3 regions of the Stenotrophomonas maltophilia group sp. LNF247 genome follow, and region 3 is predicted to be linked to each of the others. Evidence: predicted binding sites of a transcription regulator. Region 3 holds the regulator's gene; each other region holds the start of a gene.

Region 1 (9,792 bases), on a different contig from region 3:
CAACAGCCTGGCCAGTGCGCTGGCAGTAGAGCAGGACCGCGAGGCGGCACTGGTCACCTTCCTGGTCACCGCCTCCGGCGTCTCACTGGCCGGCATCGGTTCGGCGTTCTGGGGCCTGGTGGCCGGTGCGCTGTGCCTGCTGGTGCTGCGGCCGCGTCAGGGCCGCTGACCTGTCCTACCCCGCCAGTGCGGCGCCGACGGTGCTCAACACCACCGAGATGACGATGGCGGCCAGTGTGGCGACCACGCTGGTGCCGCCGCGTGCGGTCAGCTCGCTGCGCAGCCGTGCGTCATCGCCGCCGCTGACGGCACGGGCTTGGGCGATCAGGCGTTGGCAGTGTGCCAGGTACCAGGTGTTGCCAAAGGTGCCGGTGGTGACGCTGAGCGCGATGGTGATGACCAGCGACACGCCTTCGGGCACATCCAGCAAGGTCTCCACCACGCTGATCAGCAGCAGCAGGCCGACCCACATTGCCGCCAGGCGGTACATCCTGCGGTACATCATCCAGATCGGGCCGAGCAGGAAGGCCGGCCAGTGCCAGGTTCCACTGGCGGTGGCAATGCCCTGATCCAGTCGCCAGCGCTGGCGATAGATCGGGAAGTTGCCGCCGACCACGCTACCGTACAAGGCCATCTCGCCCTCCAGCCCCGCGGCGGCAGCCGTATCCGGTGCAGCGGCGGGGGCTCGATACGGATCGGACGGATCGCCGACACTTGGCGCAACGACCTCAACCGGTGGGGCTGTGTCGATATCCGGAGCCGGCGCCATCTCGATGGGCGTTGAATCCTGTTCCAGCTCCGCCAAGGGGCGCCACGAGGGCATGCCTTCGCGCCACAGCAGCGTGCGTGCCGTCACCGTGCCGTCCTGCTGCAGGCGACGCAGGGCGGCCAGGTCCACCGGTCCTTCGCTCTGCCTGCTGTTGGCGTACCACCACTGTGCGTCCTGCATGAAAACATCCTTGCTGCGTTGATTCGTTACCGGGTTACCGGTGTCCACGGTGCCGCGGACAATGTCTGTGACAGCACATGGCTGCCACCCGGCGGCAGGGTCACCACGTCGGGTCCGGCGTTGGCCGCTTCCAGGCAGACGTAGTCGCGCCAGCCCTCACCCACATCTGCCATCTTCGCTGCAGCCTCGGCACCGGGATTCCACGCCACCAGCGAGCGGCTTCCTTCCGTACGGATGTCGATGCGGCGTTTCAGCACCGGATCACGCAGGACATAGTGACCCTTGGCCTGCGTGTAGATGCGGTCGCTGCGCCCGGGATCACGGGGATCGCGCAACGTCCAGGCGCCCTGCTGCCGACGCGGCGTCGCATAGTTCTCGAACTTGTCCAGATAGTCCAGTCCGTCCACGCCGTCCACATCCACCGCGCTGGCATCACCCACGCGGAAATAGTTGTGCAGCGCCTGGGTGATGCTGGCAGGGGAACTGCCGACGTTCTCGGTGATCAGTCGCTGGGTCAACTGGCGGCCTACGCGCACAGTCATCCTCAATCGCAGGTCCAGGCTCTGCAGCACCGGGGGTGCCAGCGTGAGCTCGATGCTGCCGTCGTCCAGGCGACGGGCCTGTTGCAGTTCCCACGGCACGGTACGGACGAAACCGTGGGCGGGCACGTCGTTGCCCTGGCCTTGGCGGCCGAAGTACGGCCAGCAGACGGGGCTGCCTCCGCGGATCGGCGTGGGCAGTTCGGCGCGCCGGGGGGACAGCCACATCAGATCCGGCTGGCCCTTGGGCACGAAGGAAAGCAGCTGGCCGCCAAACACACTGATGGCCGCGCTGGCGTCGCCGGTTTCCACCAGCCAGGCATCGAGCCCCTGGTACTGCCCGCTGCGTACACCCTGGATCTGCTGCACGTGGGATCGACTCCGTATGGCCGGCGATTGCACGGCACTGTAGTTGCTGGGAAGCATGAAACGCGTGGGCACCGGTGCAGTGCGCGGCGCGTTCTGCAGAGTGCGAAGGATACGCTGTCCCGCGCGCCCATCTGCGTTGGCCCAGCCCAGGCGCTGCTGCTCGACCTGGATGGCGCGACGCGTGGCCGTACCGATCATGCCGTCGGCGCTTCCGATGTCGTGGCCGCGGGCCAGCAGCAGGGTCTGCAGCTGGCGGCGCTCATCGCGGCCGATACCGGGATCATCGGTCGGCCAGGCCGTGGCCAGGCCCGTGCCGCCACGCAGCTGGTCGGCCAGGGTGGCGATCGCCAGCGCGTAGCTTTCGGCAGCGTTGTAGCTGTAGATCGCGTCGTAGTTGCGGAACACCAGCAACGCCGGCCCCTTGCCGCCCGCCGGCAGCAGCAGGGCCGCGCGCGCGTCGGCAGGCAGGTTGGCCGGGGCCAACGCGCTGCCATCCAATGCGGTCACACCTTGCGCACGCCAGTCGGCCAGCGCCCGACGCTGGGTGCGCCCGGCCTGGCTGGCGTCGAAACCGGGCGGGATACGCACTTCCATGCCCCACGGCTCTCCGCTGCGCCAGCCGGCGCGCTTGAGGTAATTGGCGGTGGAGGCCAGCGCATCGGGAATGCTGCCGACCAGATCGCGGCGGCCATCGCCATCACCGTCCACGGCGATGCGTGCATAGGTGCTGGGCATGAACTGCGTATGCCCGAAGGCGCCGGCCCAGGAACCGGTGAGCCCCTGTGCCTGCAGGTCGCCGCGGTCGATCAACTTGAGCAGGGCCAGCAGCTCACCACGGAAGAAGGGCTGGCGGCGGCCGGCACAGGACAGCGTGGCCAGCGACTGCAGCAGCGGGCGCTTGCCGAACACACGGCCGTAGTCGCTCTCCACGCCCCAGACCGCGACGATGGTGGCCGGATCGACGCCGTACTGGGCCGACACCCGATCAAGCAGGGCCCGATGCTGCTGCAGCAGGACGCGCCCATCGTCCACGCGCTGGCGATCGACCAGCGCGGCCAGGTAGTCCCAGATCGGCGTGGTGAATTCCGGCTGCGCGTCGAGCAGGCCGAGCACGCTGGGATCGGGGGTGAGCCCGGCGATAATCCCATTGAAGCGGTCGGCACTGATGCCCTGGCTGGCGGCTGTCGATTGCAGGACGGCCAGGCAGCGGCTGAAAGCGGCATCGCTGCTGGCCGCAGGCGCTGCTGTCGAAGCGGGTGCCGCGGCGAGCACGGCCGCCAGGCCGAGCGTGGTCAGAATGGGCATGGCGTCCTCCGTGTTGCCGTTGCAGGGCCATCTTAGGCGCAGCGTAGGCGAACCTGAAGCAGCGCGGGCTGGCGGCGGCTAAAGGGCGCGAAGCAGGCGCAGGCCATAGGCCGGGCTTTCAGCATCCCAGCGCCGCACGACCTGCAGGCCCGCTGGCAGCAGCAACGCTTCGAAGCTGTCGTCGGTGTACTTGTGGCTGTATTCGACGCGGATCGGCTCGTCGGCCTGGAAGTGGAAGGTGCGGCCATCCAGACGGACGTCCTGTGCGCGCTGGCTGACCAGATCGGTTTCGATGCGCAGCCGCGCGATGCTGTAGCGGGCGCGGTGGCGGAAGCCGTCCAGATCGAAGTCGCTGCCGATCTCGCGGTTCAGGCGCGCCAGCAGGTTGAGGGTGAATGCAGCAGTGATGCCCTGCACATCGTTGTAGGCGGCTTCGACCAATGCCGGGTCCTTGTGCAGATCGATGCCGACCAGGGCCAGGCCATCGCGGCCCATGGTCTGGCGCATCGCGCGCAGCAGTGCGACGGCATCCTCTTCGACGAAATTGCCCAACGTGGAGCCCGGGAAGAACAACAGGCGCCGCGCAGGCTCGCGTTCCGGTGCCGGGACGGCGACCGCGCGGGTGAAGTCGGCACAGACCGGCAGCATCTCGACGTCCGGCAGCGCCGGGGCCAGATGGTCGATGCTGGACAGCAGCGCGGCGCGCGAGATCTCGATGGGGGTGTAGGCCACGGGGTCCTGCAGTGCCGCCAGCAGCAGCGCGGTCTTGCGGCCACTGCCGCTGCCCAGCTCCACCACATGAACATGAGGACCGACGCTGCGGGCGATGTCCGGCAGCACCCGCGCCAGCAGCGCCAGCTCGGTACGCGTGGGGTAGTACTCGCAGGTCTGCGTGATCTGCTCGAACAGGCGTGAGCCGCGTGCATCGTAGAAATACTTGGATGGCAGCTGGCGCGGTGTCCGCGACAACCCGGCCACCACGTCGGTGAGGATCTGCTGGCGGCCGGGGGTGAGGTCGGTCAACGCCTGCAGCGCGTCGTGCACGGTGCTCATGTGAGGTCCCTGGCCAGGCGCAGTCCGGAGAACTGCCAGCGCGCCGGCGGCATGAAGAAATTGCGATAGCTGGCGCGCACATGGCCCCGTGGCGTGACGCAGCTGCCGCCGCGCAGCACCCATTGGCCGCACATGAACTTGCCGTTGTACTCACCGAGGTTGCCCGCGAAAGGGCGGTAGCCGGGATAGGCGCCATACGCGCTGTGAGTCCACTCCCAGACATCACCGAACAGCTGGCGCAGGCCGCTGCCCTGCCCCGCCTGCGGGTGCAGGTGATCGTCATCCGCAAAGTGGCCCCGCACCGCCTGAGACGCGGCCGCGGCCTCCCACTCGAACTCGCTGGGCAGGCGTGCCCCGGCCCAGCGGGCACAGGCATCGGCCTCGAAGTAGCTGAGATGGCAGACCGGCGCGTGCGGATCCAGCTCGCGCCAACCGCCCAGGGTGTATTCGCGCTGCAGGGTGTCATCCCAGTACAGCGGGTGCTGCCAGTCCTCGGCTTCACGCAACGCCCAGCCTTCACTGAGCCACCAGCGCGGTTCGCGGTAGCCGCCGGCATCGATGAAAGCACGGTACTCGGCATTGCTGACGGGACGTTCGGCCAGAGCATGTGCCGGCAGCAGCACGCGGTGCGGCGGCGATTCGTTGTCGTAGGCAAACGCAGCGTGCTGCGGCCAGGCTGCAGCGCCGACGGTAACGATGCGCTCGGGTGATTCGATCCAGCCCTGTGCACTGGCAGCGCCAGGGGGGGTGGGCAGGTCCTCGCGGTAGGCCGGCTGCAGCGGATTGCACCAGAACGCGTGCTTGATGTCGGTCAACAACAACTCCTGATGCTGTTGTTCGTGCTGCAGGCCGAGCTGCAGGTTGTGCAGCGCGTGTGGGTCCAGGTCACCTGCCGATAGCCGCGACTGCACCTGTGCATCGACCTGCTGGCGATAGTCATGCACCTGCTGCAGCGAGGGCCGTGAGAGGAGGCCGCGCTGCGGCCGGGCATGGGCGGGGCCGATACTCTTGTAGTAGCTGTTGAACAGGTAGTCCCATGCAGGGTCATGTGCAGGCGCAGCCGGGAAGCCGGCCAGCACGAAGCGTTCGAAGAACCAGGTGGTGTGGGCCAGGTGCCACTTGCTGGGGCTGGCATCGGCCATGCTCTGCAGCATGGCGTCCTCGGCGCTGAGCGGGCCGGCCAGTTGCATGCTGCGCGCACGCACGCGTGCGAACTGGTGGGCGAGATCGTGCTGCGGGGCAGCGACGGCGGCGGGTACGCTGTCCATGCCGACAGCATCGGTGCCGGCGGGTGAGTGCGATGTCATGGTCCGGCGTCACTTCGTTCACATGGATGGGCCTGCCGCATTCAAGAAGCCGCCCCGAACGCCGCTAACGGCAATGCTGCGGCCGCGTCGTCACCGCGCTGGAATTCCTGATTGCCCCTGCATCCGCTCCGCCAGCCTGCGCACTACCTGTTCGTGCTGCCCGCCGTGCTGGTTGCCGTGGTGCTGTGGGCGGCGTTGGGCAACGAAGACGTGGCCAGTCCGGGCCAACGCGTTCTGCCCTGGCTGCTGGCCTGCCTCAGTGCCGGCCTGGCCCTTCTCTACCACCAGGTGCGTGCGCTCTGCCTGCTGTTGGTGGTGGCAGTCATGTTCGCGCTGCTGCACCAGGATGTCGGCGGCTACCTGCGCAGCGGCCATGTCAGCGCGCTGACACCGCTGCGCTTCCATGCCATCTCGGCGTGGCTGCCATTGCTGTTCGCCGGCCTGTCGTTGTGGCCGGAGCGTGGGCGGCGCAGGCACGACCTGCTGTTGCGCTCCGTCGCCAGCAGTACGGCATTGCTGATCTTCCTGCTGCTGGCCGCGCAGCAGCCGCGCGGCATGCATGATCTGCTGTCGAACCGTCATTGGGCGTGGATCCCGGCCGACTGGAACGCGCTGGCGCAGCTGCCGGCGCTGCTGTTCCTGCTGGCCACGGCGGCGCTGGGTTGGCAGGCATGGCGCCTTCCGCGGCCGCTGCACACGGCTATGTTGCTGGCGCTGCTGTGCCTGTGGTGGATGCTGCCGAGGGTCTTCCTGCAGCCGGTGCTGCTGCCTGCGCTGGCCAGTGCGGCCCTGCTGCTGATGCTGGGCGCGATGCTGCAGGAGTCGTTCCACATGGCGTTCCGCGACGAACTGACCGGCTTGCCGGGGCGCCGCGCCTTCAATGAGACCCTGCAACGGGCGCGCGGCACCTACAGCATCGCGATGGTGGACGTGGACCACTTCAAATTGTTCAACGACACCCACGGCCACGACACCGGCGACGACGTGCTGCGCCTGGTGGCCTCGCGGCTGGCGCGGGTCGGTGATGGTGGCCGTGCGTTCCGCTACGGCGGCGAGGAGTTCGCGGTGGTGTTCCTGGGCCAGCCGGCCGACGCCTGCATGGATGCCGTGGAAGCCTTGCGGCAGAGCATCGAGGACACCCGCATGCAGCTGCGCGACCGCAGCACCCGCAGCCGCGACGATGACGCCGGGCGTCAGCAACGCGGGCGCGGCGGCAGCGGCCCGGTGGTGCAGGTGACGGTGAGCATCGGCCTGGCCGACAGCCTTGTGGACCCGCGCCCGGCAGCGGTGGTCAAGGCCGCCGACCGGGCGCTGTACGCAGCCAAGGACGGCGGCCGCAACCAGATCCGGGCGAACGCCGGACAGCGGGCTGAGGCTCAGACTGCGTCGAGGTAGTACCAGCGACCGTCGATGCGCAGGAAGCGGCTGTGTTCGGTCATCTTCACCGCGCTGCCGCCGCCTACCCGGTAGCGGGCGGTGAACCTCACCTCGGCGCTGTCAGCGCCGGTGACGGTGTGCTCATGGACGGTCAGGCCCAGCCAGTGCGTACGCTGCCCGGGCGCGTCATCCAGCGACAACTCGACCGGACGCGTGTCCGGATGCCAGCTCTGGCGCAGGTAGCCTGCCAGGCCCCGCACGTACGCGCTGTAGCGCGAACGCATGAGGCGTTCGGCGTCGGGGACGGTGTCGCCGGCATGGAAACGGCCACAGCAGGCGGCGTACTCCGCGGGTAGCCCGCAGGGACAGGGATCGGCAGGTTTTCGGCTCATGCGCGCATTGTCGCGCGGAGCGCCGCCAGCATCCATCGGCGAAGGGCGTATGCTGTCGCGCCCCCACCTTGATTGATCGCCGTGCTGGAACTGGTTCCCCCCGAGTTGTGGTGGCTGGTGGTGATCGCCTTCATCGCCGGTCTTGTGGATGCCGCCGTCGGTGGCGGTGGCCTGGTGCAGCTGCCGGGACTGTTCACGGTGCTGCCGCAGCAGACACCGGCGATGCTGTTCGGCACCAACAAGTTCAGTTCGATGTTCGGTACCGGTGCGGCTGCCTGGCGTTACGCGCGCAACGTGCGTTTCCCGTGGAAGCCGGTACTGTTCGCGGCCGGTACCGCCTTCATCTTCTCCTTCGCCGGGGCCACTGCGGTAAGCCTGCTGCCCAAGGACGCGGTGCGCCCGCTGGTGCTGGTCCTGCTGATCGCGATGCTGGCCTACACGCTGTGGAAGAAGGACTTCGGCGCGTTGCACCGGCCACAGGAGATCGGCCGCCGCGAGCTGGTGATCGCACTGGCGATCGGTGCGGCGATCGGCTTCTACGATGGATTCTTCGGGCCGGGTACCGGCAGCTTCCTGATCTTCCTGTTCGTACGCTTCTTCGGGCTGGATTTCCTGCGCGCGTCAGCGGCATCGAAGGTCGTGAACCTGGCGACCAACGTGGCAGCGATCTCGTTCTTCGTACCAACCGGCAACATCCTGTGGCTGTTCGCGCTGCCGATGGCCGCAGCCAACATCATCGGTTCGGTGGTGGGCACGCGCCTGGCGTTGAAGGGCGGCACGCCGTTCATCCGCAAGCTGTTCGTGGGGCTGGTGGTGGTGCTGATCGCGCGGATGGCGTGGGACACGTTCCGCGGTTCGTGAGGGACGTTATGAAATGGTAGGTGCCAACCTTGGTTGGCACGTTGTTTCAGGTCGCGAAGAGCAGCCGAGCATGGCTCGGCTCTACAGGTAGATGGACCGAGGCGCTCAGGCCTCGGCTTCTTCCGGTTCGTTGGCCTGCTGGCGACTGCGCTCGGGCAGCTTCAGGCGCTTGCCTTCTTCGTCGTACTCGATCAGCAACACCCCGGAGTCGTGTCGGCCGCTGATTTCGACGAAGCAGGCGCCGCCGATGAACGGTTCAAGCGTCATCACCGACTTCAGCGGGGTGGCGACCACCATCTGGAAGCCGAAGTTGTCGAAGATGTTCATCGCCAGCGCGGTGAACTCGTTGTCGGCCTTGTCGAAGGCCTCGTCGAGCACGACCGCCGCGTAGCTGGGCAGCTGGCTGTCGGCGCCGCCGAGCTGGTAGCGCAGCGCTGCCGCCAGGCAGGTGGTGGCCAGTTTCTGGCGCTGGCCACCGGACTTGCCCGCGCCACTACGGTAGATCTCGACCTGCTGGCGCGTTTCCGCATCCAGCTCGACGCCGATGAACTCCACGTGCATGCGCACGTCCAGCACCAGCTCGCGCCAGCGCTTGTCCTCGCCTTCCTGCGAGCCCAGTCGGTTGACCAGCTGGCGCAGCACGGTGAACTGCGATTCGGCCAGTTCACGCTGCTCGGTCTGTTGCTGCGACAGCACCTCGCGCAGCTGCAGGTGGAACTCGGCGACTTCCGGCAGGCGGCGGTCGCTCAGTTCGATGGTCAGCAGCGTGCCACGGTTGAACGGCACCTGCTCCAGGCTGGCATTCACTTCATCCAGGCGCTGTCCGATCGACTTCCGGGCTTCGGCGCTGTGGCGCTGCAGGGCCAGCAGGTTGTTCTTGCTCTGGTTCTGCAGCAGATCGAAGAAGCGCTCTTCGTGCTGCGGCAGGCCATCGCGTTCCAGGCGTTCGAGGCGGGCGAGGAAGTCCTCGGCCGAGGCCACCGAGACGGTGAAGTCACCCGACTCCTCCGGCCACTGCTGGATGAAGCGGCGGAAGCAGCCGATCAGCTGGTTCTCGATGCGGTTGAGGTCCTGCTGCGAGGACGACAGCTGCTCGTTCAGCGCGTTGCTGACCTGGCGCATGTGCGCTTCGAGCGTTTCCAGGCTGAGCGGACCCTGCTCCTGCAGGCGCTCGGCAAGCCCGGCCTCCTGCTCCTGGGCCAGGGTCGGCAGCACCAGTGCACGGCTCTGCTGGCGGGCGCGATCGAGACGGTCGCGCTCCTTGACCAGCTGGCCGCGTTCGACGCGAACGTCCTCATAGGTGCGGCGTGCCTGTTCGATATCCGCACGCACGGCGTCGATCTGCTTGGCCAGCCTGGCGAGATCGGCGTTGCCTTCGCGCAGGTCGCGCAGGGTGGCTTCGATATCGCTCAGGCGCTGCTGCGGAGCGGCGATGTCGATCTCGTTCCAGCTGATGCTGACCAGCTCGTGGCAGGCCAGGCGGCGTTCGTTGTCGCGGTCACGTTGCCCGCGCAGGCGCGCGATGTCGGTCTCGCAGCTGGCGATGCGCTTGGCCAGTTCCTGGGCTTCGCGCTCGAAGGCACCGACCTTGTCGTGGTTGTTGAAGCCGAGGATCCAGCGGCGGCGGTCGCCCACTGCAC
Region 2 (9,792 bases), on a different contig from region 3:
CGTCGAAGAACGGCGCCTGCAGGATCGCGGCCGGGAACACGATCTCGTTCTTGGTGGCGTTGTAGTACGCGTTGACGGTCTGCGGGGTCATGCCCCATTCGGTCTTGTCCACCGGCTTGCCGATCTTGTCCAGCATGTAGCGGTAGTTGAACGCACGCGCCGCCTGCATGTTGCCCAGGTAGCTGTCGCCGTTGGTCTGCAGGCCCGACCAGTCACGCCACTTGTCCGGGTAGCCGATCTTCGGGGTGAAGCTGGCCCACTTTTCCAGTGCCTTCTTCTTCGTTTCCTCGCCCATCCACGGCAGCTGCTCCAGCCGCGCCTTCAATGCCTGCGACAGGTTCTCCACCAGGTGCTGCATGGCCACCTTCGACTCGGCCGGGAACACGGCGTCGACGTACAGCTGGCCCAGGGCTTCGCCCATGCCACCGTTGACCGACTCCAGCACGCGCTTCCAGCGCGGCTGCATTTCCTTCTGGCCACGCAGGGTCTTGCCATAGAACTCGAAGTTGGCCTTCTCGAACTGGCTGCTCAGGTACGGCGCGGCATCGTCGATGGTGTGGAAGCGCAGGTAGGCCTGCCAGGTACTGGCCGGCACATCGGCGAGCATCTTGTCCATTTCACCGAAGAAGCCCGGCTGCGCCAGCGAGAACTTCTGTGCGGCCGGCACCTTCAGGGTGTCGAACAGCGCGGTCCAGCTGAAGTTCGGGGTCAGCTTGTCGGCGTCTGCGGCGCTGAGCGGGTTGTAGCGCTTGGCCGGGTCACGCATTTCGATGCGCGACATCGAGGCCTTGGCCAGGCGGGTTTCGAAGGCCATCACGGCCTTGGCCTGCTCGGCGGCCTGCGCCGCGTCCACGCCGGACAGGGTCAGCACCTGTGCGATGTAGGCCACGTAGGCGTCGCGGATCTTGGCCTGCGCATCGTCGAAGTAGTAGCCCTTCTCCGGCAGGCCCAGGCCACCCTGGCCGACGTAGGCGATGACGTTGGCCGAATCCTTGTAGTCGGCATTGGCGAACAGCGAGAACAGCACGCCCTTGCCTTCGGCCTGGCTGTCGCGCAGGTACCGGGTGATGGCGGCGGTGTCGTTAAGCGCGGTGATCTTGTCCAGCTGCGGCTGCAGCGGCGCCAGGCCGGCAGCTTCGATCTTCGCTTCGTCGTTGCCGGTCTTCCAGATGTCACCGATCTTGGCTTCCACCGAGTCGGCCTTGGCCTGGCTGGCGGCGGCCTGCTGCACCAGCGCGTGCTGCACTTCCAGCGAGCGCTCGCGCAGGATCTCGAAGCTGCCCCAGGTGGTCTGGTCGCCCGGCACCGGGTTGGCCTTCAGCCACTTGCTGTTGACGAAGCCATTGAGGTCGGTACAGGCGGAGATGGACGGATCGAGATCAGCGCTGTTGAGCGAAATCAGCGGCGTCTTGATCTGCGACAGGTCGAAGGCTGGCTTGGCGTCGGCGCTGGCCGCCGGTGCGGCGTCATTCTTGCCACAGGCCGCCAGCGAAGCAGCGATGGCGATGGTCAGGCCCAGCGGGACCAGGTTGCGGACGTTCATGAGGCTCTCCTGCGGGTAATTTCACAGGGTAGCCGGGGGCGTGAGGTTGGGGACCGGCCAAAGGTCACAGAGCGTCCTTCTGTAGAGTCGAGCCATGCTCGACTGCTCTCCGTTCCGGGTTCATGCTTCGTGCGGCAAAATCCCAAAGCAGCCGAGCGTGGGCTCGGCTCTACAAAAGCGAAGGCCGGCTTGCGCCGGCCTTCTGCTTCTTATTTCGCCTTGCCCTGGTTGGCCACGGCTTCGGCGGCCTTGCGCGCCGCTTCCGGGTCGCCCAAGTAGCGGAACGACTGCACGGTCAGGTCATCGTTCAGTTCGAACAGCAGCGGGATGCCGGTCGGGATGTTCAGCTCGAGGATTTCCTCGCGCGAGACATTGTTGAGGTACTTGTACAGCGCGCGCAGCGAGTTGCCGTGGGCGGTGACCAGCACGGTCTTGCCGTCCTTCAGCTGCGGGGCGATGGCGTCGTGCCAGTACGGCAGCACGCGATCCAGGGTGGTGGCCAGCGACTCGGTGCCCGGCAGCGCGTTGCGGTCCAGACCGGCGTAACGGCGGTCATGGATCGGGTGGCCCGGATCTTCCAGTTCCATCGGCGGCGGCGGGATGTCGTACGAACGACGCCACACCTTGACCTGCTCCTCGCCGTGCTTGGCCGCGGTCTCGGCCTTGTCCAGGCCCTGCAGGCCGCCGTAGTGGCGCTCATTGAGGCGCCAGGACTTGTTCACCGGCAGCCAGTCCTGCTCCAGCTCGGCCAGCGCACCCTGCAGGGTGTGGATGGCGCGCTTCAGTACGGAGGTATGGGCAACGTCGAACTGCAGGCCTTCCTCGCGCATCAGGCGACCGGCGGCGGCCGCTTCCCGGCGCCCCTGCTCGGTCAGGTCGACATCGACCCAGCCGGTGAAGCGGTTGTCCAGGTTCCACTGGCTCTGGCCATGGCGCAACAGTACGAGTCTACGGGTCACTGCAGGGTCTCCAACGCGAGGATAGGCAGGCCGCCATTGTAGCCCGGCCGCCGCTCACCGGGCCGTGGCGCCGCCCGTGCGATGCTGTAACCCATGAATACGGTGATCGATCCCGGGCGCTGGGAAGGCAGCGTCGCTGCCGCCCGTGCGCAGCAGCTGCAACTGGCGGGCCGCGTGGAGCGCCAGGACCGCCTGCCACGCAGCGTGCGGTGGCTGGCCGGGATGGATGTCGGCTTCGAAGACAACGGCGCCATCACCCGCGCCGCGGCGGTGCTGCTGGATGCGAAGACGCTGCAGCCCGTGGCGCAGGAGATCGCGCGGATTCCTACGGTGATGCCCTACATCCCCGGCCTGCTCAGTTTCCGCGAGCTGCCGGCGCTGCTGGCGGCACTGGCGCTGCTGCCGCAGGCGCCGGATCTGGTGTTCGTCGATGGCCACGGCATCAGCCATCCGCGCCGGCTGGGCGTGGCCGCGCATCTGGGCGTGGTCACCGACCTGCCGAGCATCGGTGTCGCCAAGTCGAAGCTGGTGGGCCGGTTCGTCGAGCCGGGCGCCGAGGCCGGTGCACATACGCCGCTGCTGGAGGGCGATGAACAACTGGGCTGGGTGCTGCGCAGCAAGGTGCGCTGCAAGCCGCTGTTCGTGGCCGGCGGCCATCGGGTCAGTGCCGACACCGCGCTGGGCTGGGTGCAGCACACCCTGCGTGGCTATCGGCTTCCGGAGCCAACCCGGCTGGCGGATCGGCTCGCCTCGCGACGGGACGAATAGCTGCGCCAGGCATCTCCCGGCACGCGCGTCATCTTCGATCAACGATGCACGTGGCCGCGATGGCCCTGCGCATCCTCACCGTGGTCGTGGCCTTCATGGCCCTCGTGTCCGCCGCCTTTGGCCGGCGTCGGCTCGCCACAGGCTTCGCCACAATGGTCCGCTTCAATCTGCAGTGTGACGTGCTCGATACCGAAGTCATCATGCAGCCGCCCGCCCAGCTCGCGGCGCAGCGCATCGGCATCGGTACCGTCGCGCATCACGATGTGCGCGGTCAGCGCCGGCGTGCTTGAAGCCAGCGCCCACACGTGCAGGTCATGCACGTCCAGGACTGCGGCGTGGCCGGCCAGGCTGTCGCGCACCCTGGCCACATCCATGCCCTTGGGCACGCCTTCCAGCAGCACGTTGATCGCCTCACGCATCAGCACGTAGGTACGCGGCAGCACCCACAGGCCGATCAGCACCGCCAGGATCGGGTCGATCGGTTTCCATCCGGTCCACTTGATCAACAATGCGCCCGCAATCACTGCCACCGAGCCGAGCATGTCGGCCCATACTTCCAGGTAGGCGCCCTTCACGTTGAGGCTCTCGCCACTGCCCGCCTGCAGCAGGCGCATCGAGATCAGGTTGATGACCAGGCCCGCCGCAGCAATCACCAGCATGCCGGAGGAGGCGATCTCCTGCGGCTGGCGGAAACGGCCGACCGCCTCCCACAGGATGTAGGCGGCGACCACGAACAGCATGGCACCGTTGATCATCGCGCCCAACGCTTCCAGCCGTGCATAGCCGTAGGTGCGGCGCGCATCCGGCGGGCGCCGGCTCAGCCGCACCGCGACCAGCGCGATCATCAGCGCCAGCGCATCGGTGGCCATGTGTGCGGCGTCGGACAGCAGCGCCAGGCTGTTGGTCCAGAACGCGCCCACCACTTCGACGACGAGGAAGGTGGTGGTCAGGCCGAGTGCCCACCACAGGGGTTTCTCGTGGCGGATCTGGGATGGCAGGTGGTCGTGGTCGTGGCCCATGGCAACAGCTCCTTTGCGATGCGGTGCAGGCTACGCGGTGCCGGCGGGGGAGACTATTACGATGTTTATAACATTGCAGGCCACACGAGCCCTCGCCGGGCATGGCCCGGCGAGGGCTGCAGACCGACGACCGCCTGCGGTCAGAAGCCGAAGCGCAGGCTGGCCCAGTATGCGCGGCCCGGCTCGTTGTAGGTCGCCGCCCCGGCATCGCTGCTGTTGGCCTCGCGGAACAAGCGCTTGTCGGCCAGATTGTTCACTCCGAAACCGAAGCTGACCGTCTCGGTCACCTTGTAGCGCGCGCTCACGCCCCAGATGTTGTACGCGCCACGATCCTGCAGCGCGATCGATGCATCGCAGCTGCCAGTGCAGCGCGGGTCGTTGTTGATGTTGGTCGTGGCCGGTTCCTGCCTGCCGTAGAAGGTGCCGGTCAGCAACACGGACAGCCTGTCGGTGGCCTGCCAGTCCAGCATGGTGTTGATCGTGTACTTCGGAATCACCGACAGCGGCTGATGCGTGGTCTTGTTCTCGTTTTCCACCATGTAGGTGAAGTTGTTGCTCCACTTCAGGCGGTTGCCCTGCTCGCCCAGCAGCGGAATGACCAGGTTGCCTTCCAGCCCCTGCACGATCGCCTTCGGCGCGTTCTCCCAGCGGAAGATGCGGCCCTTGGTGTCGGCGGTCAGCCCGATCTGGGTGTATCCGGCCTGGATCTTGTCCTTGTAATCGTTGTGGAAGTAGGTCAACGACGCCTGCCAGCCGCTCTGCGGTGCCCACTCGATGCCCAGTTCCTTGTTCAGGCTGGTTTCCGCCTTCAGGTCCGCGTTGCCGCGCATGTAGCAACCGGCGCCCAGGCTCGGCAGCGCATTGGGGCAGCCGTTGCCGCGGGTGTAGTAGAGATAGTCCGGATTCGACTGGTACAGGTTCGGCGCCTTGAACGCGCGGGCAATGCCGCCCTTCACCACCCAGTCGCTGTTGATGCGGAACTGCGCATTGAGGCTGGGGCTGGTGTTGTTGCCGAACTGGCTGTGGTGGTCGAAGCGCAGGCCCGGGGTAACGATCCAGCGCTCACCCAGGTAGATGTTGTCTTCCACGAACGCCGCCGTGGTCTGCGCGTCGGCCTTGCCCCGCGCACGGTCGGCCGACAACCCTGGAATACCGCCGCCGCTGCTGCTGGACTGGCTCATCGAATACGGATCGGTCAGGCGGCTGTCCAGGTATTCAAAGCCGAGCGTCCAGATGTTCTCTGCGCCGCCCAGCGCGGTCGGGAAGCTCACTTCGCCATCCAGCTGGTAGTTGCGCAGGCGCGAGGTCGACCAGTCGGTGCCGTTGAAGCTGCCTTCCGGGCCACCGGCCAGGCCTTCGTTGATGCGCGAGTTGTTCACCGCTTCCACCGCGGCGGTCAACCGCGAGGTCACGTCGCCCCAGCGACCGCGATGGGTGATCGCGCCGGTGGTGCGGTACATGCGGTTGGTTTCCGCTTGGCCTTCGGCCAGTGCCGCCAGGTCGACACCGGTCGAGGTACCGGTGGTGCTGACGGCGCGGTCGCCGGCGTAGATGTTGCCCTGGCGGCTGGTGCCGGCTTCGAACTCCACCACCTGGTTGGCGGTCACGTCCCAGCGCAGCAGCGCGTTGACGTCGCGGTTCTTGACACCCTCGCGGCCGGCTGGCGGCACCGCGTTCGGATTCGTCGCGTACCGGCGATTGAGGTCCAGCGAATCGGCGTCGGTCCTGTTGAGATTGCCGTACAGACGGAACGACAGGGTATCGGTCATCGGCCCGCTGAGCTGCAGGCCGACGCGCTCGCTGCCCCCTTCGGCGCTGTGCTCGGGCACCAACCCAAACAGGTCGACCGCACCGGTCAGATCGCCGGTCGGGTGCTTGGTGATGATGTTGACCACGCCGCCGGAAGCACCGGAGCCGTAGCGTGCCGCCGCCGGGCCGCGCAGCACTTCGATGCGCTCGATCATTTCCGCCGGCACCCAGTTGGTATCGCCGCGGGTATTGCGCTCGCCGCTGCGCCCCATGCGCACGGCATCACGGGCACCGACGCGCTTGCCGTCGACCAGGATAAGGGTGTTTTCCGGGCCCATGCCACGCAGGTCGATCTGGCGGTTGTTGCCGTACTGGCCCGAGGCGCTGTTGCCGGTGAGGTTGACGCCCGGCATGGTGCGCAGCAGTTCGGCGATGTCGTTGGCCGGCGGGCGCCTGGCGATGTCCTCAGCGGTGATGGTCGACGTGCCCAACGCCTGGCGGGCAATCTGCGAGGCGGTGACATGCACCGTGTCGATATCGGTGGCGTCGGTTTCAGCCTTGGCGATCAGGGCGCTGCCCGCCAGCAGGGCGGCAACGGCAAGCGCCAGCGGGCGCGGCGAGAGGACAACGGCAGGAGACATGATCTGGACCTTCTGGCAGGGCAACGGGGCCTCTGGCAAAGGGCTTGAGGCAACGACAAGGGGGAGGCGGAGCGTCGCTGCAGTCGCCTGCGGCCCGATCCGTGCCTACATTCTCCCATCAATGCGAGTGATTCTCAAATGCGTTCACTCATTGCCGCAGGGGCACGGATGTGCTTTGCGCACCGTGCAACGCTGCACCGCGCGTAAACTGGCCGGCTAACCCGCCATCAACCGCACGCCGCCACGGCCGATACCCGTGGTTTGTCGTACGCAGTCAGAGATCGACGTGGAAACACCGCAACTGGACGATGCCAGCCAGCCGCTGGCCGAAGCCTGGCAGCACTGCCTGCAACAGGCTGGCCCTGCCGCCACCGCGCTGCTCAAGGCCGCAGCCACCGATGCCCCAGCCGTGCTGGCACAGCGCTTTTACGAAGTGCTGCTGCAGGACGGGCGTGCACGCCGCTTCCTGTCCCACGACCAGGTCAAGCAGCGCCTGCAGCCGGCCATGCAGCGCTGGCTGGTGCAACTGCTGACCACTGATCGCGACAGGATCGCCAGTGCCGTGGCCTCGCAACGGGTGATCGGCGATGTGCATGCCCGGGTCGGCATTCCGGTCGACCTGGTCACCCGCGGCGCGCGCGTGCTCAAGCACGAGCTGTTCGTGCGCCTGCGCGACGACGCACCCGACAGTGCCACCGCGTTCGCCGCCATCGACTGCCTCAGCGCAATCATGGACATCGCCATGGAAGGCATGACCCTGGCCTACACCCATGCGCGCGAACGATCCACCCGTGCCGATGCGGCCTACCGGTTGTTCTCGCTGGTGCAGAACGTCAGCACCGAGCGCGAGCGCCAGCGCGCCCTGCTGCTGGACTGGGAAAACGCACTGCTGTACGCACTGGCCGGCCACGTGCAGGCCGGCGAAAGCGCCAGCCTGGCGACCTCGGAATTCGGCCTGTGGTTCACCCACAAGGGCATCCCCAGCTTCGGCGAGAGCAGCGAAACCCAGCAGGTCGGCCAGCTGATGGCCCGCATCGACGGGAACCTGCAACAGGCAAGCAACGATGCCCCGGCGCAGCGGCTGGCGGTGCTGCCGGCCATCCGCGAGGATCTGGCCGCCATCCGCACCCTGATGACCCTGCTGTTCGAGCGCATCGGCGAACTGGATGCCGGCAGCGATGCGCTGACCAACCTGCTCAACCGCCGCTTCCTGCCGACCGTGCTGCGGCGGGAAATCGAGCTGGCCACGCGCAACGGCACGCCGTTCTCGCTGCTGCTGCTCGACCTGGATCACTTCAAGGCGATCAACGACGGCCACGGCCACGATGCCGGCGACCGCGCGTTGCAGCACGTGGCCGGCCTGCTCGGCCAACTCACGCGGGGCAGCGACTACCTGTTCCGCTATGGCGGCGAAGAATTCGTGGTGGTGCTGGTGGCGGCCAGCGAGTCGCAGGCGACCGTGATCGCCGAGAGCCTGCGCCGGCAGATCGCACAATCACCGGTAGCACTAGCCAATGGCCAGGTGCTGGAGCTGACCGCCAGCATCGGCGTGGCCGGTCACGATGGTCATCCGGACTACGAGCGGTTGATGGCACGCGCAGACGCGGCGATGTACGAGGCCAAGCGCAGCGGCCGCAACCGCGTGGTGGTGGCCAGCGCGGACCTGCAGGAAGCCCCGGGGCGGCGTGCACTGCAGCGATGACGACAGGACAGGTAGAGTCGACCGCTGGTCGACTATCGCGCGCAGCGCGGGATTTTTCGCACGCGGGGCGAAGAGCAGTCGACTGACAGTCGACTCTACCGACAGTCGACTCTACCGGTTCGCGCGCCAGCCGATGCGTTGAACGCCACCACCCGCCATGCTGCCCACCACAGCAGCGCCAGCAGCGCGATGCCGGCGCCCAACAGGCACACTGCTGGCCAGCCATGCCGGGCCTGCACCCAAGGCCCCGCAGCCGCACCCGCCCCACTGCCAACTGCATAGAACAACATGTACAACGCCACCAGGCGCCCATGCTGTTCTGCCGGTGCACGCAGCAACAATGCCTGGTTCGAGACATGGAGTGCCTGGCCGCCGAGGTCGAGCACGACCACACCCAGCAAAAGCAAGGACAGCGAACGCGGCAGGCCCAGCAGCGGCCACCACGCGACCAGCATCAACAACAGCGCGCCGAGGCTGACCCGATACGCGAAACCACGGTCCATCCAGTGCCCGACCCGCGACGCCATCAATGCACCTGCCACCCCGGCCAGGCCGAGCGCACCGATGGCTGCAATCGACCAGTGCAGCGGCGGTGCCGACAGCGGCAAGGGTGCCGCCGCCCAGAACACATTGAGGCCGGCAAACAGCAGCAATGCCAGCGGCCCGCGCTCGCGCAGCGTTCGATCGCGGCGCAGCATGCCCAGCATCGAGCCGATCAGGTCGCGCCAGCGCGGCGGCACTGCGGGTATCGGCACGGCCGGCAGGCGCCGCCACAGCAGTACGGCCAAGGCCGCCATCAGCGCTGCCGAAAGCAGATAGACCGCTTGCCAGCCGGCAATGGCCGCCACCGTGCCGGACAGCACACGCGCCAGCAGCAGCCCGATGAACACCCCACCCTGCACCACCCCCACCACGCGCCCGCGCTGCGCGGCCGGAGCCATCGCTGCCGTATAGGCGATCAAGCCCTGGGTGAGCGCGGTGCCCAGCAGTCCGGCCAGCAGCATGGCCGACAGCAGCCAACCGGTCGTGCGTGCCGCTGCCAGCCACAGCAGGGCCGCCACCAGTGCCGCCAGCTGCAGCCGCAGCAGGCGCCGCCGGTCACCGCGATCGGCCAGCGGCAGCAGGCCGAGCAATGCAAGCACGCTGCCGGCCTGGGTTGCCGCCAACACTGCGCCCGCCACGGCACGGTCCAGTGCGAAGGCCTGTGCCAGCCGATCCAGCAGCGGTTGCGCGTAATAGACGTTGGCCACGCTGGCGCCGGCCGCGACCGCGAGCAGGGTCAGCAATGGGCGGGACATCGATGCGCTCATGATGTAGTTGCAATTTGAAACTTGATGCAGGCTATCGCCATTGGTTTTAAACTGCAACCACATTCGGAGGCCCCAGCATGCACGCCAACATTCCCTGCCCC
Region 3 (9,792 bases):
ACGGAACTGGCCATAGCCGACCATCGCCAGCCGCGACGGCTGCAGGCCCTGGTCGGCGAACAGATGCACCACGCTGGCGGCGCGTCCGGCCGACAGTTCCCAGTTCGAAGGGAAGGTGGCGGTGGCGATCGGCACGTTGTCGGTGTGGCCTTCCACGCGCACGCTGTTGGGCACGTCACGCAGCACCTCGGCGAGGCTGGCCAGCGTCTGCCGTGCATGCACGTCCAGCGCGGCCGAGCCGGTGGGGAACAGGATGTCGCTGTTGATCTCCACTTCAATCCACAACTCGGTGCGGCGCACGCTGATCATGCCGCGGTCGATCAGCGGCGCCAATGCAGCGGTGAGGCGGTCGGCGATGCTGTTGAGCTGGCGCTCGGCACGGGCGATCTGTTCCTGGTTGTGCACGGAGACCGGCATGCGCATCTGCGAGGCCATCGACGGCAGCAGGGTCGGGTCGTGCGACGGCGCCGGCGCGGAGGGGCCGATCTTGGTGCCGGACTTGATCACCGAAGGGCTGTCCCAGCCGCCACCCTGCACCTGCTTGTTCCCCACCTGCACCGGGTTGATCGTGCGCGGTGCGCCACCGAAGGCATCGGTGAGCGCGTCGGCCATGATCCGGTACTTGCCCTCGTTGACCGAGGAGATCGCGTACATGACCACGAAAAAGGCGAGCAGCAGCGTCATCAGGTCGGCATAGGGGATCGCCCATGCTTCATGGTTGGCGTGCTCTTCGTGGTGCTTGCGGCGGGCCATGTCAGTGCAGGAAGCCGGAAAGGTTGGTTTCGATGTTGCGCGGGTTCTCGCCCTGGGCGATCGAAATCAGGCCTTCAATGACCATTTCGCGGTCGCGGGTGTTGTGCGAGATCACACTCTTGAGCTTGGCAGCCACCGGCAGGAACAGCAGGTTGGCCGAGGCGATGCCGTAGATGGTGGCGGTGAATGCTGCGGCGATGCCGTGGCCGAGCTTGCTCGGGTCGGCCAGGTTCTTCATCACCGCGATCAGGCCGAGCACGGCTCCGATGATGCCGAGGGTCGGGGCGTAGATGCCCATCGCTTCGAAGACCTTGGCGCCGGCCTGGTCCTGGTGTTCCTGGCTGCCCAGTTCGATTTCCAGCATGTGCCGCATCGATTCGGGCTCGACGCCGTCCACCAGCAGCTGCAGGCCCTTGCGCAGGAACGGGTCCTGCTGCGCTTCCACCTGCGATTCCAGGCCCAGCAGGCCCTGGCGGCGGGCGATGTTGCTCCACTCGACGATCTGCTGGATCAGTTCGCGGCGATCACTGTGTGGCGGGCGCACGACCCAGCGCACGATCTTGAACGCATGCTTGAACACCGCCGGCGAGGTATGCAGCAGGATCGCGGCGACGGTGCCGACGATGACGATCACGAACGCCGCAGGCGACCACAACGACGCCAGGCCGGCGCCCTTGAGGATGCTGCCGCCGACCAGCGAGGCCAGGGCGAGAAAGAGTCCAATGAGGCTGAGTCTATCCATGGTTCCGGTATCGGCGTGTATGAATGGGACTTGAGACACCGGTAGATCGCGTACAGACGGTAGTCACAGTTTTTCGGGTTGCCGGGCATGGCCCTGGCGGGGTTCAACGCAGCCCGTCCACGTCCAGGATCAGGGCCATGCGACCATCGCCGATCAAGGTTGCACCGGCATAACCGCGCAGGCCTCGCAGGGCCTTCGGCAGTGGCTTGATGACCACTTCCTCACGCCCGCGCACCTGGTCCACGACCAGCCCGAAGCGGGCTTCGCCGGCCTGCAGCACCACGATGGTCAGCAGGGTTGACGCGGCCGGTGTCACATCCAGCCACTGGCGCAGGTCGACCAGCGGCAGGGTGTGCGAGCGGCGATCAAGCACGGCGCGGCCATCGAACCAGCCCAGCGAGGTGCGCGGCGCGTGCAGCACTTCCATCACGCGTGCCAGGGGTAGTGCGTAGACGTCCTCGCCGGCCTGCACCAGCAGGGTCGGCAGGATCGCCAGGGTGAGCGGCACGCGGATCAGGAAGCGGCTGCCACGACCCAGTTCCGACTGGATCTGGATCTGGCCGCTCAGTTCGCGGATGCGCGACTGCACCACGTCCATGCCGACGCCACGGCCGGAGATATCGGTGACCTGCTGCTTGGTCGAGAAGCCCGGCAGGAACACCAGGTGCAGGCACTCCTCGCTGCTCAGGCGGGCAGCGGCCTCCGGATCGATCAGGCCTTTCTCACGCGCCTTCGCGCGCAGCTTCTCCGGATCGATGCCGGCGCCATCGTCCTGCACCTCGATGCTGACGTAGTCGCCTTCCTGCTGCGCCGACAGGCGTACATGGCCCATCCGCGGCTTGCCTTGTGCTTCGCGCAGGTCGGGCATTTCCACGCCATGGTCGATGGCGTTGCGGACCAGGTGCACCAGCGGGTCGGCCAGGGCCTCGACCAGGTTGCGGTCGAGCTCGGTCTCGGCACCGATCAGCTCCAGGTCCACTTCCTTCTTCAGCGAGCGGGCAACGTCGCGGGCGACCTTGGGGAACCGCGAGAACACCTTGCCCACCGGCTGCATGCGGGTGCGCATCACCGCCGATTGCAGGCGCGCGGTGGCGATATCCAGCGTCGACACGGCGCGGTCCAGCTCTTCATCGCGCAGGCGTGCACGCAGGGTCTTGAGCCGATTGCGCGACAGCACCAGTTCGCCGATCAGGTTGACGATCGCGTCCAGGCGTTTGGTATCAACGCGCACCGTGTGTTCGGCCTCGGCCAGCGGCTTGGCCGCCGGCTTGGCCACGGGTGCCGGTGCAGCGACCGGACGCGGCGCGGGCGCCGGCGCCGGTGCCAGGACTGCAGCAGGCTTGGCACCCGGTGCGGCGCCACCGTGCAACTGGTCGAGCAGGGCTTCGAACTCGTCCTCGCTGATCAGGCCGTCGTCGGCCTTCGTGGCCGGCGCGACCGCGGTCGGTGCGTTGCCGCCATGCAGCTGGTCGAGCAGGGCCTCGAATTCGTCGTCGGTGATCAGGTCGCTGCCAGCTGCCGCAGGCGCGGCCGCAGCGACCGGCGCGGCAGTGCCACCGTTCATGTCGAACTGGGCGATCAGGTCCGGCGGCGCATAGCCCGGCTCGGTGCCGGACGACACGGCGTCCAGCATCGACTGCAGGTAATCCAGTGATTGCTGGGCCGCGTCGAAGTGGTGGGCCTGCAGCACCGCCTGCCCGGCACGCGCGATGCCCAGGGCCTCTTCAGCGGCGTGGCACAGTTCGACCATCGCCGTGACGCCGAGGAAGCCGGCGCCGCCCTTGAGCGTGTGGTAGCCGCGGAACACCGCATTGAGCTGGTCGCTGTCCTGCGGTGCCTGCTCCAGCGACACCAGCTGTTCGCCGAGGCGGTCCAGGATCTCCTGCGCCTCGATGATGAAATCGGCAGTGATGTCGTCGGATACCGCGCTCATGCTTACAGCCCCAGATCCGACAACAGGTCGTCGGCGTCGTTCTGCGAGACCGCGTGGCGGTCCAGTCCCTTCAGTGCCGGCCCGGCCAGTGCCGGGTCGGTGCGATGCTGTTCCGGCGGCAGGCCGAGTGCGCCGAAGCCTTCGTGGACGCGGCGGACAATGCCGACCACGCGGCGGATGATCTGCCCGGTCAGGTCCTGGTAGCTCTGGGTCAGGGCGATCTCGGTCAGGTTGTGGCGGATGCGCTCGAGCTGCGCGTCCTGGCCTGGCTGCAGGCCTTCGGCACGCAGCTGTTCGGTCAGGCTGCGGCATTCCTCGGCCAGGTCCAGGGTACGGTGGGTGGCCTGTTCGGTCATCGCCACCACGTGGTCCAGGCGCGCGCAGGCGTCATCCAGCTCACCGGCCTCGCTGGGCACGGTCGGCAGTTCACCCAGCGCCTGTCCCAGCTCGCGGGCCAGCCGCGACAGGCCGCTCATCATCGGCTGCGTGCGCAGCGCGACCAGTCCGTCGATGCGTTGCCGCCAGGCAGCTTCGTCACCGGACTCCAGTGCGTCCAGGGCTTCCTGCAGGCGCAGGGCCAGGGCGTTCTTGTCGACCGTGGTATCCATCAGGCGCTGGCCGCCAGGCGTTCGAAGATCTTGCCGAGCTTCTCTTCCAGCGTCTGCGCGGTGAAGGGCTTGATGATGTAGCCGTTCACGCCGTTCTGGGCGGCTTCGATGATCTGTTCGCGCTTGGCTTCGGCAGTGACCATCAGCACTGGCAGGGTCTTCAGCTTGGCATCGGCGCGGATCGCCTTGAGCAGCTCAATGCCGGTCATCACCGGCATGTTCCAGTCGGTGACGACGAAATCGAACGACTGGCTCTGCAGCAGCGACAGCGCGGCATGCCCGTCCTCGGCTTCGGCGGTATTGGTGAAGCCAAGATCGCCCAGCAGGTTCTTGACGATGCGACGCATGGTCGAGAAGTCGTCGACGATCAGGATGCGCATGTTCTTGTTCAAAGCAGAGTTCCTTTGTTGTTCATTCCGGGTGGCCGGGGGCAGCCGCCTCGGGCATGTTCACTCTTCCAGGCCGGCGTCGGCCGCCTCGAAAATCTTCAATCGTCCACGCAGGCGCAGCACGGCCTGGCCGTGGATCTGGCAGACCCGCGACTCGCTCACGCCGAGCACCGCGCCGATCTCCTTCAGGTTCAGTTCCTGCTCGTAATAGAGCGAGAGCACCAGCTGTTCGCGCTCGGGCAGGTGGCCGATGGCCTTGCCCAGCTCGCGGCCGAACTCGCCGCGCTCCAGCACCTGCTGCGGGGTCGGGCCGCCCTGGGCGACGGTATCCAGCTCGCCCTGGTCCTCGATGCGTGACTCCAGGCTCAGCACCTGGCCACGCGCGGCGTCTTCCATCAGCCGCAGGTATTCGGGCAGCGGCATCTCCATCGCGGCGGCCACTTCGGTGGCGCTGGCGGCACGGCCGGTGCTCTGTTCCAGGCGGCGGATGGTGGCAGCGGCGTCGCGTGCGCGGCGATGCACCGAGCGCGGCACCCAGTCGCCACGGCGGATCTCGTCGATCATCGAACCGCGGATGCGGATCGAGGCGTAGGTCTCGAACGAGGCGCCCTGGTCGGCGTCGTAGCTGCGCGACGCTTCGATCAGCCCCATCATGCCGGCCTGGATCAGGTCGTCCACCTCCACGCTCGCCGGCAGGCGTGCGGCCAGGTGGTGGGCGATGCGCCGCACCAGGTCCGAGTGCTGGGAGATGACCTCGTTGGCCGCCGAGCGCTGGACCTCCCGGTACTGGGCTGCGCCTTTCATGCGGCCACCCCGCGCTGCTTGAGAATGCGCTCGAGGAAGAACTCGACGCCGCCACGCGGTTCGGTCGGCGCCTGCCAGCGTGCGGTGCGGCGCGCGATCTCGGTGATCGCCAGCGCGGCCGGGCTGGACGGGTAGGCCTTCACCACCGGTTGCTGGCGCTGCACCGACAGGCGCAGCCAGTCGTCCTGCGGCACGCAGCCCAGGTAGTTCAGCGAGACATCGGCGAGGAACTTCTCGCACACGCGGGTCAGCTTTTCGTACAGCACGCGGCCCTCGTTGGGGTCGCGCACCATGTTGGCCACCACCTGGATGCGGTCCACGCCGCGCTCGCGCGACAGCACCTTGATCAGTGCGTAGGCGTCGGTGATCGAGGCCGGTTCGTCACAGACCACCACCACGGTGTCCTGCGCGGCCTGGCAGAAGGTCAGCACGCCGTCGGTGATGCCGGCGGCGGTATCGACCACCATGATGTCCAGCTCGCGTTCCAGTTCGGAGAACACGTTGACCAGGCCGACATGCTCGGCCGGGGCCAGCTCGGCCATGTGGCGGCGGCCGGAAGCGGCCGGGACCACCAGCACGCCGTTCGGGCCTTCGACGATGACGTCGTCCAGCGAGCAGCGGCCGGCCACCAGGTCGGCCAGCGTAAAGGTGGGGTTCAAGCCCAGGATCACGTCGATGTTGGCCAGGCCCAGGTCGGCGTCCAGCAGCAGCGTGCGCTTGCCCATGCCCGCCAGCGCCACAGCCAGGTTGGCCGAGACGTTGGTCTTGCCCACGCCGCCCTTGCCGCCGGTCACCGCGATGGTGCGCACAGGGCCGAGCGGCTCGCTGCGGGTGGCCGACAGTGGGAAGGTCTTGGTCAGCTTGGCGTACTCACGCGACGGCATGGTTCAACTCCGGGTTGCAGGGCATATCGGCCGCTCGGCGCAAATCTTCAAGGCGAAGTACGAGATTGGCTGCACTGGCCCGGTGCAGGTCCTCCGGGACGTCCTGGCCATCGGTCACCCAGGTGATCGGCAGGGCATGGTCCACGGCCACAGACAGGGCGTTGCCGAAGCGGCCGGTCTCGTCCAGCTTGCTCAGCACCAGACCCTGCAGGTTGGCGGCGCCGAAGCGGCGGACCACATCGTCCATGTCGCCGAAGCTGGTATTGGCCGGCAGCACCAGCAGGGTGCGCACCTGGCGGGCGGCACGCAGCCACTGCAGCTGGGCGGCCAGCGCGCGGTCGCGCGGGCCCAGCCCGGCGGTGTCGATCAGCACCAGCTTGTAGTCCTTCAGGCGTTCCAGCAGCTGGTCCAGGTCGGTGCCGCTGTTGGCCTCGTGCACCGCGATGCCGAGCTGGCGGCCGTAGCCGTACAGCTGCTCGCGGGCGCCGATGCGGGCGGTATCGGTGGTGACCAGGGCGACGTCACGCGGCGCGTGCTTCTCGGCGAATCGCGAGGCCAGCTTGGCGATGGTGGTGGTCTTGCCGGCGCCGGTCGGGCCGACCAGGGCGATCACGCCGCCTTCTTCCAGCGGGTCGACCGGGGCGATCGGCAGCTTGCGCGAGATCAGCCCCAGCATCAGGCCGCGGCCACGATGGGCTTCGGTCTCCAGCGGGATCTGCATGGCCACGTCGCGGGCCAGGCCGGCATCGAAGCCATATTCGTCCATCAGGTCCAACGCGGTGGCGCGCACCGGGCAGCCGCGCAGGCGCTCGTCGGTGAAGCGGTTCATCTCGCGCTCGATCACCTGGCGCATGCCGGCCACTTCCTGGCGCAACTGGCGGATCTCGGCGTCGTCCTGGGCGACCACCGTCAGCACCGGAGCCGGAGCCAGGGTGGGGGCCGGCGCGGTTTCGACAATGGCATCGGCCAACGCCGGTTCGCTGGCGGCGCTGGCCGGCTGCGCGTCGGCGACGGTAGCGGTCGGCAGCGGCGGCGGCTGCACGGCCGGCGCCACGCTTTCGTGATGCGCCTCGTGCGGCGGATCGATCTGGAAGCGGGCGCGGTTGGCCGGCACGGCGGCGGCCGGTGCAACGATGGCCTCGGCGAACGGCGCGAAGATCTGTTCCGGCAGCGCCGGTTCGTTGACGGCGGCACGCGCGAGGGTGGCCGCAAAGCCTGTGCTGCCGCGGGTCGGCACGATCTCGTCGGCGCTGTCCAGGGTGCGGCCGGTGGCGCCGACCGCGGCGCGGGCGAGGGCGGCCACCGCCGAGGTGGTGGCGGCGACCGGCTCCGGTGCCGGGGTGGCGCTGCGACGGCGGGTGACGGCGGCGATCACCGCATCGGCGGCGGTGCGCGGTTTGGGCGCCGGCGGCGGCGCCACGTCGCGGCGCGAGGCTTCCAGCGCACGCTGCACGGCGCTTTCATCGTAGTTGGCGGCGGCGACGATCTCGATGCCTTCCTCGATCCGGCGGTTGGACAGGATCACGGCATCAGGACCATGTTCCTTGCGCACCAGGTTCATGGCCGAACGCATGTCGGCGGCGACGAATCGTTTGATTTTCATGCTGTGGTCACGAGGCGAAGACGGCGGAGTGGCGGCCGGGGAACTCGGGTGGTCGGTGGTCTGCACGGTGCGGGTTCCCCTTGGTATCTGTCTGTTGCGTTGGTTCGAAGGTGGTGTCTGTTTTCTGGCGCGTCGGCGGGCGGCGTCAGCTGATCGTTCCGACCAGCTTCAGGCGCTTGTCCTCCGGCACCTCGCTGTAGGCCAGGACCGACAGCGACGGAACGCTGTGGCGGACCAGGCGTGCCAGCGCGGCGCGCACCGGGCCAGGTACCAGCACGACCGCGGGCTCGTTGCGGGCTTCCTGCTTGCTGACACATTCGGCCAGGCTCTGGTGCAGTCGCTCAGCGAGTCCGGGTTCCAGCGCGGCGCCGTTGCCCTGCGTGGACTCCTGCAAGACACGTTCCAATTGCGGGTTGAGGGTGAACACCGGCAGCTCCGCCGACATTCCGGCGATCTCCTGCACGATGAAGCGGCCCAGGGCGGTGCGCACGGCGGCGGTCAGCACGGCCGGGTCCTGGCTGCTGGGCGCATGTTCGACCAGTGCCTCGGCGATCTTGCGCAGCTGGCGGATCGGAATGCGCTCGACCAGCAGGTTCTGCAGCACGCGCACCACCGCCGACAGCGGCAGCGCCTTCGGCGTCAGATCTTCGACGAGCTTGGGCGCGCTCTTGGCCAGGTTGGCCAGCAGGTGTTGCACTTCCTCATGGCCGAGCAACTCAGGTGCGTGCTCGCGGATCAGGTGCGAAAGGTGGGTGGCGACCACGGTGGCCGGGTCGACCACCGTGTAGCCCAGCGTTTCGGCCTGGGCACGCTGGTGCGGTTGGATCCAGGTGGCATCGAGGCCGAACGCGGGGTCCTTGCCGGCGATGCCTTCCAGCGTGCCCAGCGCGCTGCCCGGGTCCAGCGCGAGCTCGCGGTCGGGGTGGATCTCGGCGGTGGCCACCGGCACGCCGTGCACCAGCACGCGGTAGCCGTTGGCGGGCAGTTCCAGGTTGTCGCGGATGTGTACCGATGGAATCAGGAAGCCGACATCCTGGGTCAGCTTGCGGCGCACGCCCTTGATGCGCGCCATCAGTTCGCCGCCCTGGTTGCTGTCCACCAGCGGAATCAGCCGGTAGCCGACCTCCAGGCCCAGCGGATCGACCGGGCGCAGTTCGTCCCAGCTCAGTTCGGCGGTGGGCGCCGGCGCGGCCGGGCGGCCGAGGGCGCTGAGCGCCGCCGGGTCCTTGCCCGTTGCGGCGGCATCGGCGGCCGGGGCCTGGGTCTTGCGGTACAGCTTCCAGGCAATGAAGCCGAGGATCGACGCCAGCGTCAGGAAAGCGACGTTGGGCATGCCCGGCACCAGGCCCACCAGGCCGATGATGCCGGCGGTGATCGCCAGCGCCCGGTACTGGCCGAACACCTGGCCGGTCATGGCCTGGGCCATGTCCTGCGAGCGCGAGGCGCGGGTGACCAGCATCGCCACCGCACTGGAGACCAGCAGCGCCGGCAGCTGGGCCACCAGGCCGTCACCGATCGACAACAGGGTGTAGGTGGCAGCGGCTTCGCCGAAGGGCATGCCATGCTGCAGCACACCCACGGCCAGGCCGCCGAGCATGTTGATGAACAGGATCAGGATGCCGGCGATGGCGTCGCCGCGGATGAACTTGCTGGCACCGTCCATCGCACCGTAGAAGTCGGCTTCCTCGCGGACTTCTTCGCGGCGCAGCTTGGCTTCTTCACGCGTCAGCAAACCGGCGTTGAGGTCGGCGTCGATCGCCATCTGCTTGCCGGGCATCGCGTCGAGGATGAAGCGCGCGGTCACTTCCGAGACCCGGCCGGCGCCCTTGGTGATCACCACGAAGTTGATGATGGTGAGGATCGCGAACACCACGATGCCCACCGCGTAGTTGCCGCCGATCACGAATTCGCCGAAGGCGGCGATGACCTTGCCCGCGGCATCGTGGCCGTTCTGGCCGTTGAGCAGGATCACGCGGGTGGAGGCCACGTTCAGCGCCAGCCGCAGCATGGTGGTGATCAGCAGCACGATCGGGAAGATGGTGAAGTCCAGCGGGCGCTTCACGTAGACCACCGCCA

What was found. Region 3 encodes FliA, which starts transcription of late flagellar genes. Its sites were predicted from a motif close to TAAAGTTTNNCNNNCNNNGGCCGATAA; they were not measured.
Region 1: a site for FliA is predicted at 5,564-5,590, ahead of ACTXG9_RS15020 (GGDEF domain-containing protein). Genes of this name have one in related genera too.
Region 2: a site for FliA is predicted at 6,907-6,933, ahead of ACTXG9_RS05440 (GGDEF domain-containing protein). Genes of this name have one in related genera too.

What each region holds. Positions count from the first base shown of each region.
Region 1 is NZ_JBSRQL010000015.1:108,033-117,824, reverse strand. Features, by position in the region: gene ACTXG9_RS15045 (benzoate/H(+) symporter BenE family transporter) at 1-169, shown strand, start outside; gene ACTXG9_RS15040 (DUF2628 domain-containing protein) at 176-949, opposite strand; gene ACTXG9_RS15035 (lytic murein transglycosylase) at 976-3,162, opposite strand; gene egtD (L-histidine N(alpha)-methyltransferase) at 3,241-4,215, opposite strand; gene egtB (ergothioneine biosynthesis protein EgtB) at 4,212-5,483, opposite strand; gene ACTXG9_RS15020 (GGDEF domain-containing protein) at 5,634-6,917, shown strand; gene ACTXG9_RS15015 (YchJ family protein) at 6,899-7,291, opposite strand; gene ACTXG9_RS15010 (sulfite exporter TauE/SafE family protein) at 7,373-8,152, shown strand; gene ACTXG9_RS15005 (ATP-binding protein) at 8,258-9,792, opposite strand, start outside.
Region 2 is NZ_JBSRQL010000004.1:25,075-34,866, reverse strand. Features, by position in the region: gene ACTXG9_RS05465 (M13 family metallopeptidase) at 1-1,543, opposite strand, end outside; gene gpmA (2,3-diphosphoglycerate-dependent phosphoglycerate mutase) at 1,753-2,502, opposite strand; gene nfi (deoxyribonuclease V) at 2,596-3,270, shown strand; gene ACTXG9_RS05450 (cation diffusion facilitator family transporter) at 3,309-4,289, opposite strand; gene ACTXG9_RS05445 (TonB-dependent siderophore receptor) at 4,430-6,679, opposite strand; gene ACTXG9_RS05440 (GGDEF domain-containing protein) at 6,966-8,381, shown strand; gene ACTXG9_RS05435 (MFS transporter) at 8,477-9,679, opposite strand; gene ACTXG9_RS05430 (winged helix-turn-helix transcriptional regulator) at 9,769-9,792, shown strand, end outside.
Region 3 is NZ_JBSRQL010000001.1:439,861-449,652, reverse strand. Features, by position in the region: gene motD (flagellar motor protein MotD) at 1-753, opposite strand, end outside; gene ACTXG9_RS02120 (flagellar motor protein) at 755-1,495, opposite strand; gene ACTXG9_RS02115 (chemotaxis protein CheA) at 1,599-3,428, opposite strand; gene ACTXG9_RS02110 (protein phosphatase CheZ) at 3,431-4,036, opposite strand; gene cheY (chemotaxis response regulator CheY) at 4,036-4,428, opposite strand; gene ACTXG9_RS02100 (RNA polymerase sigma factor FliA) at 4,486-5,229, opposite strand; gene ACTXG9_RS02095 (MinD/ParA family ATP-binding protein) at 5,226-6,113, opposite strand; gene flhF (flagellar biosynthesis protein FlhF) at 6,100-7,716, opposite strand; gene flhA (flagellar biosynthesis protein FlhA) at 7,862-9,792, opposite strand, start outside.